One region of the Agromyces larvae genome, then DNA from elsewhere that is predicted to be linked to it. Evidence: riboswitches for the same ligand, from Rfam matches in the RefSeq annotation. Region 1 holds a riboswitch; the other holds the start of a gene.

Region 1 (7,546 bases):
GCAGGAGCAGAACCTGCAGGACGGCCCCCACCGCGACCCGCGTCGCGCTCGCGCCGCCGGCGTCAACATCGTGCCGACCACGACCGGTGCGGCGAAGGCCATCGGCCTCGTGCTGCCGAACCTCGACGGCAAGCTGTCGGGCGACTCGATCCGCGTGCCCGTTCCGGTCGGCTCGATCGTGGAGCTGAACACCGTGGTGTCCAAGGACGTCACCAAGGACGAGGTGCTCGCGGCCTACCGCGCGGCCGCCGAGGGCAAGCTCGCCGGGGTGCTCGAGTACTCCGACGACCCGCTGGTGTCGAGCGACATCACCGGCAACCCGCACTCGTCGATCTTCGACGCCGCGCTCACCCGCGTCGACGGCCGCCACGTGAAGGTCGTCGCCTGGTACGACAACGAGTGGGGCTTCTCGAACCGCGTCATCGACACGCTGCTGCTGCTCGCAGCCTGAGGCCCGGTCCGCGCCCCCGCCGCGCGACCCGCGGTGCGGGCGTCGGCGGGGGCGCGCCGCGTTAGCGTGGACGGATGCAGGTCACGAGGTTGCGGGTGCACCCGGTGAAGTCGTTCGCCGGCTCCGACGTGCGCTCGGCGCGCGTCGAGCCCTGGGGGCTCGCCGGCGACCGCCGCTGGGCCGTCGTCGACCACGACGGCGCGACGGTCACGGCTCGCGAGCGCAACGGGATGCTCGGACTCACCGCCGAGACGCTCGCCGACGGCGGCGTCCTGCTCGGGGGCGGCGGAGCATCCGATCATGCCCTCCTGCCGGATGCCCCGCTGCGCGTCGACCCGCCCGTCGATGCCGCACCCATCCCGGTGGGCATCTCACGGCAGGGCCAGGCGCTGCCGGCCGGCGACGAGGCCGACGCCTGGCTGAGCGCCCGGATCGGGCAGCCGGTGCGGCTGGTATGGCAGCCCGACCCGCGTAGGCGGCCCGTGAATCCTGCGCACGGCGGGCTGCCCGGCGAGCACGTGAGCCTCGCCGACGTCGGGCCGCTGCTGCTCACGAGCGAGGCATCGCTCGCGCAGCTCGACCGCTGGACCGACGACGGCACGCCGCCGCTCGACATGCTGCGGTTCCGCCCGAACGTCGTGATCGACGGCCACGAGCCGTTCGCCGAGGAGACGTGGTCGCACGTCGAGCTCGGGCCGGTGCGCTTCCGCGTCGTCGGCGTGTGCGACCGCTGCGTGATGACGACGATCGACCCGGTCACCCTCGTCCGCGGCAAGGAGCCGATCCGCACGCTCGCGAAGCACCGGCGCCGCAACGGCAAGACCTACTTCGGCGTCTGGCTCGCCCCCGAGACGACGGGCGAGATCGCCGTCGGCGACACGGTCGTGCCGAGCCCCGCCTGAACCCGGGACCCTGCGAGGTCCCCCGCTGTGCGCCCCGTGCCCGTGCCCGCGCCCGTGCCCGACCGCGCGTCCGCGACCTCCGGTGCCGACCCGACCGGTCGGGCGATGATCGCGCCGACCACGCCGAGAGCCGCCGCGACGATCATCATCGCCGCGACCGGCCACCAGTGACCGGTCCACGCCACGAGCGCCGTGGCGGCGAGCGGCGTGAGCCCGCCGCCGATGATCGCACCGGCCTCGCGCCCGATCGAGATCCCCGAGTAGCGCGTGCGAGTGCGGAACAGGCTCGCGAACCACACCGGTTGCACGCCATCGGCTGCGGCGTTGACGATGCCGATGCTGAGTCCGACGACGGCGATCACGAGCGCGGCCACGCCGGTGTCGAGCAGCAGGAACAGCGGGACCGCGAGCACCCCGAGACCGGCGAGGCTCGCAGCCGTCAGCCGGGCGGCGCCGATCCGCTCGCCGATCGCGCCCCACAGCGGGCACAGCAGCGCCGCGACCGAGGCCCCGGTGAGCAGCGCGGTGAGCGTCACCCACTTCGGCATCCCGAGCACGGTCGCCGCGTAGCCGAGGCAGAACACCGAGATCACGTAGAAGCTCGCGTTCTGCCCGATGCGCACCAGGGCGACGGCGATGACGTTGCGCGGCTGCCGCAGGGCGTCGGCGATCGGGTGCGCGCCGACGCGCCCGCCGTCGCGTCCGGTGTCGGCCGCGACCGCCGCGAGGAACTCGGGCGACTCCGCCACGCGGTGCCGCAGCACGAGCCCGATCGCCACGAGCACGAGGCTCGCGAGGAACGGCACCCGCCACCCCCACGCGAACAGGGCCTGCTCGTCGAGCACGGCGACCGCGATGACGAAGGCGAGGTTGCCGAGGATCAGCCCGAGGTAGACCGAGCTCGCGACCACCCCGCCGCGCAGCCCGCGCCGGTCGGGCGCATGCTCGAGCGCCATCAGCACGGCACCGCCCCATTCGCCTCCCGTCGCGATGCCCTGCACGAACCGCAGCGCGACGAGCAGCAGCGGCGCGACGATGCCGATCTGGGCGTAGCCGGGCAGCAGGCCGATCGCGGCGGTCGCGAGGCCCATCACCCAGAGCGTCGCACTCAGTGCGCGCCGTCGCCCGTACCGGTCGCCGAACGCGCCTGCGGCCAGACCCCCGAGCGGGCGCGCGATGAACCCGGTCGCGTACACGGCGAAGCTGAGCAGGATCCCGGTCAACGGGTCCTCGCCCGGGAAGAACAGCGTGGGGAACACGAGCGCCGCCGCCGTGCCGTACAGGAAGAAGTCGTACCACTCGAACGCCGTGCCCGACACCGCGGCGGCCAGCGCGAGGCCGCCACCCCGGCGGGTCACGCGTCGACCTCGATCCGGTCGGCGGGCCAGGGTGCCGCGAAGAACGCCAGCTCGTGCTCGGCCGAGCGGCGGAACGCGCGCAGCATCCGGGCACGCACCGCCGGCGTCGCACGCGACGCGACGGCCGCGACCGTGTCGATCGCCTGCCGGGTGGCGAGCTCGAAGGCCGGCTCGCCGTACATGGCGAGCCAGTCGGCGTACGGATGCTCCGGCGAGAGCGCCTCGGGGCCGAACCCGCCGGTGACGAGCCGGCGACCGAGGTCGTCGTAGATCCAGTAGCAGGGCAGCACGGCCGCGATCAGTTCGGCGTACCCGCCGCGCGAGCCGCTCGCGACGAGGTGGTCGAGGTACGCGGTGTTCGCCGCGTTCGGCTCGAAGGGCCGGGCACGCTGGTCGCGCGGTCCGCGCAGGTCGTGCAGGCGGTCGCGGTGCAGCGCGAGTTCGCCGTCGAGGCAGCGTTGCGCTCCGGCCGCCCAGAACGCCTGGGCAGGTGCGTCGGGGGCGAGCCGGGATGCCTCGGCGAGCGTCCGCGAGTACACCCGCAGGTAGTGCGCATCCTGCGCGAGGTACTCCTCGAACGCCGTCCGCGGCAGACTTCCGTCGGCCAGCGCACGGATGAAGGGCAGCTCGTCGATCGCGCGTCGCACGTCGGCGATCTCGGCCCACCATTCGGCCTCGACCTCGGCGGGAGTCGGTGCGGTGGCGAGCCCACCACGCGACCACAGCCCGGCGAAGTGATGCACCGGCCCGTGGCCGCCGCCGACGGCGAGCGATTCGCCGTGCCGCAGCGACTCGCGCAGCCACCGGCGCGCTTCGGCGACGGCGGGTTCCCACGCGCCGAGCGAGGCGCGCAGCGTGGCCAGTGCCGACGAGAGCGAGCAGCCCGTGCCGTGGGTCGCGGTCGTGGCGATGCGCTCGCCGTCGAACTCGACGATCGTGGCGGCCGCCGCGTCGACGAGCGCGTCGGGTGCGGTCGCGCCGTCGAGGTGCCCGCCCTTCGCGAGCACCCGCACGCCGAACCCGGCTGAGACGGTCTCGGCCTGGGCGATGACCCCCGCCCAAGTGGTCGCTGGTTCGGCGTCGGCGAGCACCGCGAGCTCGGCCACGTTGGGCGTCACCAGATCGGCGAGCGGCAGCAGGTCGCGCAACGCGCGCTCGGCGTCCGGGTCGAGCAGCCGGTCGCCGCTGGTCGCGACCATCACGGGGTCGAGCACGACGACCGGCGGGCGGATGCGACGCAGCCACGCGGCGACCGTGTCGATCACCTCGGCATTCGCGAGCATGCCGATCTTCACCGCATCGACCTCGATGTCGTCGGCGATCGTGTCGAGCTGGTCGGCCAGGAACGTCGCCGGCGGCACGTGCACGCCCCGGACCCCGCGCGTGTTCTGCGCGGTGAGCGCCGTGATCGCCGCCATGCCGTACCCGCCGACCGCGGCGATCGACTTCAGGTCGGCCTGGATGCCCGCCCCGCCCGACGGGTCGCTGCCCGCGATGCTGAGCACCCGCGGGACACCGCCCGCCGGTCGAGGAGCGCCCGACGCGGTCGGACTGCCTCCGTCCGCCTCGATTCCCGCGCTCGCCGCCCACCTCGCGGCGAACTCCGCGGCCGCCGCACGGGGATCGGGTGCGGCGCAGATCGCCGACACCACCGCGACGCCGGCCGCGCCCGCACGGCGCAACTCCGGCACATCCGCCGCGCCGACCCCGCCGATCGCGACGCACGGCACGTCGGTCGCCGCGGCGAGCACGGCGAAGCCGTCGACGCCGAGCGCCGGCGGGTGGTCGGGCTTCGTCGAGGTCGGGCGGATGACGCCGACCCCGAGGTAGTCGACCGTGCCGCGGGGGAGCCGCGCGACCGCATCGAGGTGCGCCCGCGTGTTCGCCGTGAGACCGACGATCGCGTCGGGCCCGAGCGCGTCGCGTGCGGCGAGCACCGCCGCGTCGCTCTGCCCGAGGTGCACCCCGTCGACCCGGATGCCGCGCTCGCGCGCCGCGACCACCACGTCGAGCCGGTCGTTCACGACGAGCGCCGCGCGCCCGTCGATCACCCCCGCGAGTTCGGCGACCTGCTCGAGGAGCTGTTCGGTCGACGCGAGCTTGTCGCGCAGTTGCACGATGGTCGCACCGCCGGCGACCGCCTCGGCCACGACCGCGGCGACGCCGCGCTCGCCGCACAGGGCGGCGTCGGTGACGAGGGTGAGGGACAGGTCGAACGGATGCCGCGAGCTCACGCCGGCACCGCCGCCGACGCCGCGTCACCGGATTCGCCGGAGGGTTCGGCTCCGCCGGTCGCAGGGGCCTGCCGCGTGGCATCCGTCTGGCCTGTGGCATCCGCCTGCGGCGTGGCATCCGCCTGCGGCGTGGCATCCGTCTGGCCTGTGGCATCCGACCCGCTCGAAGCCGTGGCGACCCGCGCGCGCTCGAGCACCCGCGCGCCGTCGACGGCGGCGAGCGCATCCAGGAACCGCACCGCGAACGTGCCCGGCCCGACCGGTGCGCCCGTCTCGTCGACCGCGGCGAGCTCGGCCGCGACGGTGTACACGAGGGTCGCGGCCGCCGTCGCGGTGAACGCGTCATGCCCGGTGCCGCGCGCCGCGGCGAGGAACGCCGCCGTCACCGCGCCCAGCGCGCAACCCCCGCCCGTCACCCGGGTGAGCAGCGCGTCGCCGTTCGCGAGGCGAGCGGTGCGCACGCCGTCGGTGATGAGGTCGACGGGGCCCGAGACCGCGACGACCGAGCCGAACTCCGTCGCGAGGTGCGTTGCGGCATCGGCTGCGGCATCCGTCGTGTCGGCCGCATCGACGCCGCGCCCGCCGGCGCCGGCACCGGCGAGCGCGAGCACCTCCGACGCATTGCCGCGGATCGCCGTCGGGCGCGCAGCGACCAACTCGTGCGCGAGCGCGGTGCGCACCGGCAGCACGCCGATCGCGACCGGATCGAGCACCCACGGCGTGCCCGCCGCGTTCGCGCCCACGACCGCCTCGCGCGCGGCGGCCCGCTGCTCGGGCGTCGGCGTGCCGAGGTTGACGAGCAGGCCGCCCGCCACGCCGGCGAACAGACCCGACTCCTCGGTGATGTCGACCATCGCCGGGGCCGCGCCGAGCGCGAGCAGCACGTTCGCGGTGAAGTTCGTCACCACCGCGTTCGTGATGCTGTGCACCAACGGAGTCGTGGCGCGCACGGCGTCGAGCAGGTCGACGCTCGCGGCGGTCAGGTGGGCAGGGTCGGTGAGTGCGCGCGTCTGCATCGCGACATCCCTTCGCTAGTACGAGCTAGATCAGGTTCGACGGGTGTGATCTCAGCCGCGCGGTCGCGGCACCCCGTGTCACTGCGTGCGAGCCTAACGCAGGGTCAGCGGGAGTCCGAGCGCTCATGCTGCTCGGGGAGGTCCCAGATGGCGAGTTCGCCTCCGGGCATACAGATCACTCGACGCCCATCAGGCCAAACGATCCCCCAAGCCTCATAGTCGGGGCTTGAGACGACGTTGACCTCCATGCCCGTCTTGGTTCGGATGCGGAGGGCTCCATGGTCCCCTGCCTCGGCGAGCGACACATCCTCCCTGAGGAGTCCAAGCAGAACCCCAGCCACCGGCCGGGCGTCCTCCGGGTCGAATCCGACTTCGTCGCCGATCGGTGGGGTGAATACACCCTCTGTTTCGATTCGCATCTCGGCACCGTTGGAGAGGAGGAGCGTCACGGCGAAATCGAACGAAACTCGCGTGATCGAGCTCTCTTCGAGATCCAGTCTCATGGGTTCCATCCTTTCGGTATCGGGTACGAACCGTCAGGTTCGATGGCGAAATGGGTTGTCGCGCGCGAGCCTGGCTTGCCGTCGGCTCCGCGTCATGAGCGCGAGAGCTCAGCGGATAACTCGAACGGATGTCACGACGAGAGCCACTCACGCGCGCGCATTCGTCGCCGCAGCAGAACTCATCGAGACGCTTGCCGACGACGCCGGAATCGAATCGAAGGCGAACCTGATCGGGTCGCTCGCCGTGCTCGCGGGAATCGCCGCCTCCGATGCGATCTGCGGAGCAGCTGTCGGTGAGCGCACGGCCGGAGAGAACCACCTCGAGGCGGTCACCGTACTTCGGCGTGCGACACCACCCAGCAGATTGCTTTCGATGTCCGAGACGTCCTCATCATCGCCGTCGGTCAACTCTGAAACCTGGAAGTGAAGTGTGACAGCCGTTCCGTCGGTAGTTACCCGCGACAGCGAGTGTGTTGATCGGAATGAGGCCAAGCGCGGCCTGGACGCACTGCGCGACGATGTAATTCTCCCAGGTCGGAGCATCGACCATGTCGTCAGGGCTGGGAAGGGTCATGGCCATCGGCTCAGTCTTCGGGGAGCGGTTCGGCGATGAACCGGAGCGGCTCCGCCTTGTCGGGCCAGTACCAGTTCGACCCGACCGGGCACGGCGGTGTGAAGAACCAGATCCCGTCGTCGAGGCCGATGTCGTCAGTTGGAAACTCGCGACGCAGCACGTCGACCTGCGCGCTCGGTCCTCCATCGACCGGGCCCGAGCCATGCGGCCACCACTCCCAGTACTCGAGACGGATGTATCGATGATCGATGAGCTGCTCGAGCGTCCAGAAGAACGCCTCCCGGCGGACGGCGAACGGCAGCGTGGCGAAGTCGTCCGTGGCCTGAGGGACGGCCGGATTCGGCTCCCGCGACGCAAACCATCGCCAGAGACCGTTCAAGTCATCCATCTCGGAGTACTCAGCGATGTATTGCAGCTGGAAAGCAGTCGGATGCTGAAACCTACCCGAGTTATTGGTCATTTGAACTTCAGCTCCCGTTTCCCGCCCCTGTCAAGGGTCCCGCTCCAA
Region 2 (7,546 bases), 1.2 Mb from region 1:
CCAGCGATTCCATGAGGCACTCGACCTGCTCGAGCGCAACGGCGCCGAGATCGTCGAGGTCGGCGCGCCGAACTTCGAGCACTCGATCGCGGCGTACTACCTGATCCTCCCGGCCGAGGCGAGCTCGAACCTGGCCAAGTTCGATTCGGTGCGGTTCGGTCTGCGGGTGACGCCCGAGGGCGGCGGCACGGTCGAGCAGGTGATGGCGGCGACCCGCGAGGCGGGCTTCGGCCCCGAGGTGAAGCGCCGCATCATCCTCGGCACCTACGCCCTGTCGGCCGGCTACTACGACGCGTACTACGGCAGCGCGCAGAAGGTGCGCACGCTCGTGCAGCGCGACTTCGACGCCGCGTTCGCCAAGGTCGACGTGCTCGCCACTCCCACCGCCCCGACCACGGCGTTCAAGCTCGGCGAGAAGCTCGACGATCCGCTGGCGATGTACCTGAATGATGTGGCGACGATCCCCGCGAACCTCGCGGGTGTGCCCGGTATCTCGGTGCCCGCGGGGCTCGCGCCCGAGGACGGCCTGCCGGTCGGCATCCAGTTCCTCGCGCCGGCGCGTGAAGACGCCCGCCTGTACAACGTGGGCGGGGCGCTCGAGCAGCTGCTCACCGCGGAGTGGGGCGGTCGCCTGCTCGACCGCGCACCCGACCTGTCCACCCATGAGCTGCTCGCGACCGAGGAAGGTGCCGTCTGATGGCCCGCGCCGAACTGATGGACTACGACAAGGCGCTCGAGCTGTTCGAGCCGGTCATCGGCCTCGAGGTGCACGTCGAGCTCAACACCGAGACGAAGATGTTCTCGCCGGCCCCGAACCCGGCGAACGCGAAGTACCACGGCGCCGAGCCGAACACGCTGGTCTCGCCGGTGTGCCTCGGCCTGCCGGGGTCGCTTCCGGTGGTGAACGGCGAGGCCGTGCGCAAGTCGATCTCGCTCGGGCTCGCGCTCGGCTGCTCGATCGCCGAGTCGAGCCGGTTCGCCCGCAAGAACTACTTCTACCCCGACCTCGCGAAGAACTATCAGATCTCGCAGTACGACGAGCCGATCGCGTACGAGGGCTCGGTCGAGGTCGAGATCGACGGCGGCAAAGTCTTCCAGGTGCCGATCGAGCGCGCCCACATGGAGGAGGACGCGGGCAAGCTCACGCACGTCGGCGGCTCGACGGGTCGCATCCACGGCGCCGAGTACTCGCTCGTCGACTACAACCGCGCGGGTGTGCCGCTGGTCGAGATCGTCACGAAGCCGATCTTCGGTGCCGAGGCGGATGCTCCCGCGCTGGCGCGCGCGTATGTGTCGACGATTCGCGACATCGCCCTCGCGCTCGGCATCTCGGAGGCGCGTATGGAGCGCGGGAATCTGCGCTGCGACGCGAACGTGTCGCTGCGCCCCCGCGGCGAGCAGAAGCTCGGCATTCGCACCGAGACGAAGAATGTGAACTCGTTCCGCTCGATCGAGCGTGCGGTGCGCTACGAGATCCAGCGTCAGGCGGCGATCCTCGCGAAGGGCGGGTCGATCACGCAGGAGACCCGGCACTGGCACGAGGATTCGGGCACCACGAGCCCGGGCCGTCCGAAGTCCGACGCCGACGACTACCGGTACTTCCCCGAGCCCGACCTGCTGCCCGTCGTGCCGTCGGCGGAGCTCATCGCGGAGTTGCGCGCCGCGCTTCCCGAGCCGCCGGCCGCGCGTCGGCGCCGGCTCAAGGCCGAGTGGGGCTTCACCGACGAGGAGTTCCAGCTCGTGGCGAACTCGGGCATGTTGAACGAGCTGGCCGAGACCGTCGCTGCCGGCGCCACGCCCGCCGCCGCGCGCAAGTGGTGGACGGGTGAGATCGCGCGCCTCGCGAACCAGCGCGAGACGGATGCCTCGGGCCTCGTGTCGCCCCAGCACGTCGCCGAGCTCGCCGCGCTGGTCGAGGACGGCACCCTCACCGACCGGCTCGCCCGGCAGGTGCTCGAGGGCGTCATCGACGGCGAAGGCTCGCCGCAGCAGGTCGTCGATGCCCGCGGTCTCGCGGTGGTCTCCGACGACGGCGCGTTGATCGCGGCCATCGATCAGGCGCTCGCGGCCCAGCCCGACGTGCTCGAGAAGATCCGCGACGGCAAGGTGCAGGCCGCCGGCGCGGTCATCGGCGCGGTCATGAAGGCCATGCAGGGCAAGGCCGACGCCGCGCGCGTGCGCGAACTCGTCCTGGAGCGCGCCGCGCAGGCGTAGCCCCTCGCGAGTGATCCGCCAGCCGAGGCGCGAGCACCGGCCGGTGGAAGCGCGCCCCGGCGCAATCGCGCGGAGGAGCGGGGACCGGGGCCGCACCGAGCCCGCCGCGCCCTTGACCTCCGTTGCCTCCGGCACTGATGCGCGTGTGGCATGGGTTGCGGTGCCTGGTTGGGTTGCGCCTCCGGCACTGATGCGCGTGTGGCATCAGTGCCGGAGGCGGTGCGGGTGCTCTGCGCTCGGGTATGCCAGGGGCGCATCAGTGCCGGAGTCTGCGGAGGCGAATGCGTCGGCGGGTGTCAGTGGGTCGGGATAGCGTCGAATCGTGAGCAAGCAGGATGGCTCGGCCCGTCAGGTGACGACCGGCCCCGTCGATGATTCGGCGACGCCGATCCTGCATGTCGACATGGATGCGTTCTTCGTGTCGGTCGAGTTGTTGCGGCGCCCCGAGCTCCGCGGCAAGCCGGTGCTGGTCGGCGGTACCGCGGGGCGCGGAGTCGTCTCGGCGGCGAGTTACGAAGCCCGCAAGTTCGGGGTGAACTCCGCCATGCCGATGTCGGTGGCGCTGCGCAAATGCCCCAACGCGATCGTGCTTCGCGGCGACTACGCGAGCTACGCGAAGTACTCCAAGCGGGTGATGGAGATCTTCGAGTCGATCACGCCACGGGTTGAGAAGCTCTCGATCGACGAGGCGTTCCTCGACGTCTCGGGGGCCAGAAGGCTGCACGGCAGCCCTGCCGAGATCGGGTGGACGATCCGCGAACGCGTTCGCGCCGAGACGGGGCTCACCTGCTCGGTCGGCGTCGCCGCCACGAAGTACGTCGCGAAGGTGGCATCCGGCCGTGCGAAACCCGACGGACTGCTCGTCGTACCCGCCGCCGACACCGTCGCGTTCCTGCACCCGCTTCCGATCTCGGCGCTCTGGGGGGTCGGCCGAGTGACCGAGGAGTCGCTGGCCCGACTCGGCCTGCGCACCATCGGCGATGTCGCCGATATGCCCGCCGACGCGCTCGAACGGGCCGTCGGGCCCGCGCTCACCGCACGTCTGCGCAGCCTGGCCGCCGGTGAAGATCCGCGTCGCGTGCTGACCGGCCGCGAAGAGAAGAGCATCGGCCACGAGTCGACCTTCTCGTACGATCTCGTCGAGCCAGACGATATCCGTCGCGAACTGCTGCGACTCGCCGACGACGTCGCGGTACGGCTGCGTCGGGCCGGCCTGGTCGCGCGCACGGTGTCGCTGAAGCTGCGCTACGGCGACTTCCGCACTCTGACCCGTTCACGCACGCTGCCCGAGCCCACCGATGTCGGCCGTCGCATCTACGACGAGGCGGCCGCCGCGCTCGCCGGGCTGATCGGCGAGGGTGCGCGAGTGCGGCTCATCGGCGTGCGCGCCGAACAACTGCGGCCCGCGGGCGGTGGCGCCCTGCTCTGGGATCCCGACGAAGACTGGCGCGACGCCGAACGGGCGATCGACGAGGTCACCGCCCGGTTCGGGCGCGGCGCGGTGCGGCCCGCCGCGCTCGTGCGCGGCAAGCGCACCACCGCCGGAGCGGGCCGCGCGGACGACGACGCCGAGAACGACGGCCGCCCGGTCGACGTGCGATCCGAGGTGACGCGCCGGCTGCGCGACGGGGACTGACCCAGCGGCGGTGGGTGCGCCATCGCTCGCCCGGATGCTTCGCCTCGCACGTCCGAGGACCGGCGAGCCGCTCGACCGCAAGGGGTGGCCGGGCGACCGGCGGCTCGCTAGCCTTGCGCACATGACTGATCTCGTGCTCGACCTGGCTGACAAGGTCGCCGGTGTCGGCGTCCGCACCTCGTACGGCGACCCGGTCGACGTCGGAGGTTCCACCATCGTGCCGGTCGCGCTCGGTTACTACGGCTTCGGCGGCGGAAGCGGCAGCGGTGAAGGCGATGTCGGCGAAGACCGGCAGGGCCACGGCGAAGGCTCCGGGGGCGGCGGTGGCGGCGTCTCCATTCCGCTCGGTGCATACGTCGGACGTGACGGAGACGTGCGCTTCGAGCCGAACGTCATCGGGCTGCTGCTCGTCGCCACGCCGTTCGTCTGGGCGCTCGGCAAGACACTGCGGTGGGTCATCCGCGCGCTGAAGCACTGAACTGTTGCGCCGGATGCGCGAGTGGCCCGGCGCGGGCCGACTCGCGCGTATACTCGTGCCCTGAACACGGGAGTCCGGTGAGCCGGGCTGAGAGGAAGGTTCTCCAACCTTCGACCGTCGAACCTGATCTGGGTCATGCCAGCGCAGGGAGGGCATCGCATCTCGTTCCCGTGCCGCTTTCCATCGAATGAAAGGGCACGACCAGTGCACGCAACCATCACCGAATCCAGCAGCGTCTCGACCGGGAACCGTCGTCTGCGTTGGCGGGTCGTCGACATCGTCGTCGCCAGCGTCGTCGGCATCGCGACCGGTCTGCTGTTCCTCATCTGGAACAACATCGGCTACGCCTGGTTCTCCGCCGCCGACGCGCTCACACCGGGCCTCGGCGGCATCGCCGTCGGCATCTGGCTCATCGGCGGCGTGCTGGGCGGTCTGATCATCCGCAAGCCCGGCGCCGCGCTCTACGTCGAGGTGCTCGCCGCGATCGTCTCCGCGATCGTCGGCAACCAGTGGGGCATCGAGACCCTCTACTCGGGGCTCGCGCAGGGCCTCGGCGCCGAACTCGTGTTCGCGATCTTCGCCTACCGCAGCTTCGGGCCGATCGTGGCCGTGCTCGCGGGCGCCGTCGCCGGTCTCGGCGCGTGGACGCTCGAGCTGTTCACCTCGGCGAACCTGCAGAAGTCGGGCGAATTCCTCGCGCTCTACCTCGGCACCATCCTCGTCTCGGGGGCCGTGCTCGCCGGCCTGCTCGGCTGGCTGATCGTGCGCGGTCTGGCCGCCACGGGCGCGCTGAACCGATTCGCCGCGGGCCAGTCGGTGACGAAGCGGGTCTGACGTGACCGCACTCCGGGTCGCACCCGCCACGGTCGCCGCACACGACTGGGGATGGCGTCACGCGGGACGGCTGCGCTGGGCGATCGCCGGGCTCGACCTGCGGATCGAGCCCGGCGAACGGGTGCTCGTCGTCGGCCCGTCGGGCAGCGGCAAATCGACGTTCCTGCACGCGCTCGCCGGCGTTCACGGCGGCGACGAGGAGGGCGAGTCGGCCGGGCGACTGCTGATCGACGAGCACGACTCCCGCGACGCACGCGGACGAGTCGGACTGCTGCTGCAGGATCCCGACTCGCAGGTCGTGCTCGCACGCGTCGGTGACGACGTGGCCTTCGCGTGCGAGAACCTCGGCGTCCCGCGCGACGAGATCTGGCCGCGGGTGCGTCGAGCACTCGACGCCGTCGGCCTCGACGTGCCGCTCGACCACCCGACGGGCCGGCTCTCGGGCGGGCAGAAGCAGCGACTGGCCCTCGCCGGAACCCTGGCGATGCAGCCGGGTCTGCTGCTGCTGGACGAACCCACGGCGAACCTCGACCCGGCCGGGGTCGCCGAAGTCCGCGACGCCGTGCGCCGCGTGCTCGACGAGACCGGGTCGACGTTCGTCGTCGTCGAGCACCGCGTCGACGTCTGGGTCGACCTCGTCGGTCGAGTGCTCGTGTTCGGACGCGACGGACGACTCATCGCCGACGGGGAGCCCGCTGCGGTGCTCGAACGGCACCGCGACGAACTGCTCGCGGCAGGGGTGTGGGTCCCCGGCGTGCCGTTGCCCGTCCCCGCGGCGACGCCCGTCGCGCCCGGCACGGCCGTCGAACTCGCCGCTCACGGGCTCGCGATCGGCCGCACCCGCGGCCGCGTCCTGCGTCGCGGCATCGACGCGGGGCTGCCCTCCGGCCGGTCCACCGTGCTCACCGGGCCGAACGGAGCCGGCAAGTCCACCCTGGCACTTACGCTCGGAGGGCTGCTTCCTGCGCTCGACGGCCGTGTCGAGGCATCCGAATCGCTCGCCGCCGGCCTCGGACGCGACCCCATCGCCTGGCGTTCGAAGCAACTGCTGACCCGTATCGGCACCGTGTTCCAGGAACCCGAGCACCAGTTCGTGGCCCGCACCGTGCGCGAAGAGACCGCGGTCGCCGCAGGCGCGCTGGGTCTCGAGCACGCCGAGGCCCGCCGCCGGGTCGACGAGGTGCTCGACCGCCTCCACCTCGACCGCCTCGCCGACGCGAACCCGTTCACGCTGAGCGGCGGCGAGCAGCGTCGGCTGACCGTGGCATCCGTGCTCGTCGCCCGACCGCGGGTCGTCATCCTCGACGAACCCACCTTCGGCCAGGACCGGCTGACCTGGATCGAACTCGTCACGATCCTGCGCGAACTCGTCGCCGAGGGGGTCACCCTGCTCTCGGTCACGCACGACCGTGCGTACGTCGAAGCGCTCGGCGATCACCTCCTCACCCTGGCCGCCGCACCCGCCGGCGCCGGCAGGGACGGCGGGGCCGACGGCTCCGGCACCGCGGGGGTGGCTGCATGAGCCTCGACGAGCGCACCGGTGTCGGCGAGACGACCGACGTGGGCGGCTCACCCGCTGACAGTCGACGCGCCGACGGCCCGGGTCGGCGTCGGCGGCTGCGCCTGTTGGCGCGCGTCAACCCGGTGACGCGGCTCGCGGCGATCATCGTCATGACGACCCCGCTGCTCTTCACCGTCGACTGGGTGAGCGCGGCGATCGCGCTGGTCCTGCAGCTCGTGCTCTTCGCCGGGGCGGGCCTCTCGCTGCCGACCATCGCGAAGCGGGTCTGGCCGATCCTGCTCGCTGCGCCGATCGCCGGGGTCAGCATGCTGCTGTACGGCCGGCCGTCGGGCGCGGTGTACGTCGACATCGGGTTGATCCGCATCACCGACGGGTCGATCGAGCTCGCGATCGCGGTGACGCTGCGGGTGCTCGCCGTGGGGCTGCCGGCCGTGCTCCTGTTCATCGACGTCGACCCGACCGCGCTCGCCGACGGCCTCGCCCAGGTCTGGCATCTGCCGAGCCGATTCGTGCTCGGTGCGCTCGCGGGCGCCCGACTCGTGGGCCTGTTCCTCGAGGACTGGCGGGCGATGGCCCTGTCGCGGCGCGCCCGCGGCATCGGCGATCACGGCGTGCTGCGCCGCTTCGCCACGATGGCGTTCGCATTGCTCGTGCTCGCGATCCGGCGCGGGTCGAAGCTCGCGACCGCGATGGAGGCGCGCGGATTCGGCGCAGATCGTCCGCGCACCTGGGCGCGGGAGTCGCGCGTCGGTGCCGCCGATCTGGTGCTCGTCGCGGTCGCAGTGGCGGTCGCGGTGATCGCACTTGGGGGCGCCGTCGCCGCCGGCACGTTCCATCCGGTGTGGGCGTGAGCGCTCGCCCG

The links. Region 1 has a riboswitch for thiamine pyrophosphate ahead of thiM (hydroxyethylthiazole kinase). Riboswitches for the same ligand answer to the same signal wherever they lie in the genome.
Region 2: linked by a shared signal. The riboswitch ahead of MTO99_RS06075 (ECF transporter S component) and the one ahead of thiM (hydroxyethylthiazole kinase) in region 1 are both predicted to bind thiamine pyrophosphate.

The regions. Positions count from the first base shown of each region.
Region 1 is NZ_CP094528.1:2,460,918-2,468,463, reverse strand. It holds gene gap (type I glyceraldehyde-3-phosphate dehydrogenase) at 1-451, shown strand, start outside; gene MTO99_RS12025 (MOSC domain-containing protein) at 526-1,353, shown strand; gene MTO99_RS12020 (MFS transporter) at 1,275-2,711, opposite strand; gene MTO99_RS12015 (bifunctional hydroxymethylpyrimidine kinase/phosphomethylpyrimidine kinase) at 2,708-4,945, opposite strand; partial or broken gene thiM (hydroxyethylthiazole kinase) at 5,119-5,961, opposite strand; TPP riboswitch at 5,952-6,047, opposite strand; gene MTO99_RS12005 (DUF6188 family protein) at 6,066-6,464, opposite strand; gene MTO99_RS12000 (hypothetical protein) at 6,559-6,891, shown strand; gene MTO99_RS11995 (DUF596 domain-containing protein) at 7,049-7,498, opposite strand; gene MTO99_RS11990 (hypothetical protein) at 7,495-7,546, opposite strand, start outside.
Region 2 is NZ_CP094528.1:1,299,589-1,307,134, reverse strand. It holds gene gatA (Asp-tRNA(Asn)/Glu-tRNA(Gln) amidotransferase subunit GatA) at 1-697, shown strand, start outside; gene gatB (Asp-tRNA(Asn)/Glu-tRNA(Gln) amidotransferase subunit GatB) at 697-2,214, shown strand; gene MTO99_RS06085 (DNA polymerase IV) at 2,537-3,850, shown strand; gene MTO99_RS06080 (hypothetical protein) at 3,972-4,328, shown strand; TPP riboswitch at 4,385-4,495, shown strand; gene MTO99_RS06075 (ECF transporter S component) at 4,533-5,162, shown strand; gene MTO99_RS06070 (ABC transporter ATP-binding protein) at 5,164-6,684, shown strand; gene MTO99_RS06065 (energy-coupling factor transporter transmembrane component T family protein) at 6,681-7,535, shown strand; gene MTO99_RS06060 (nucleoside/nucleotide kinase family protein) at 7,532-7,546, shown strand, end outside.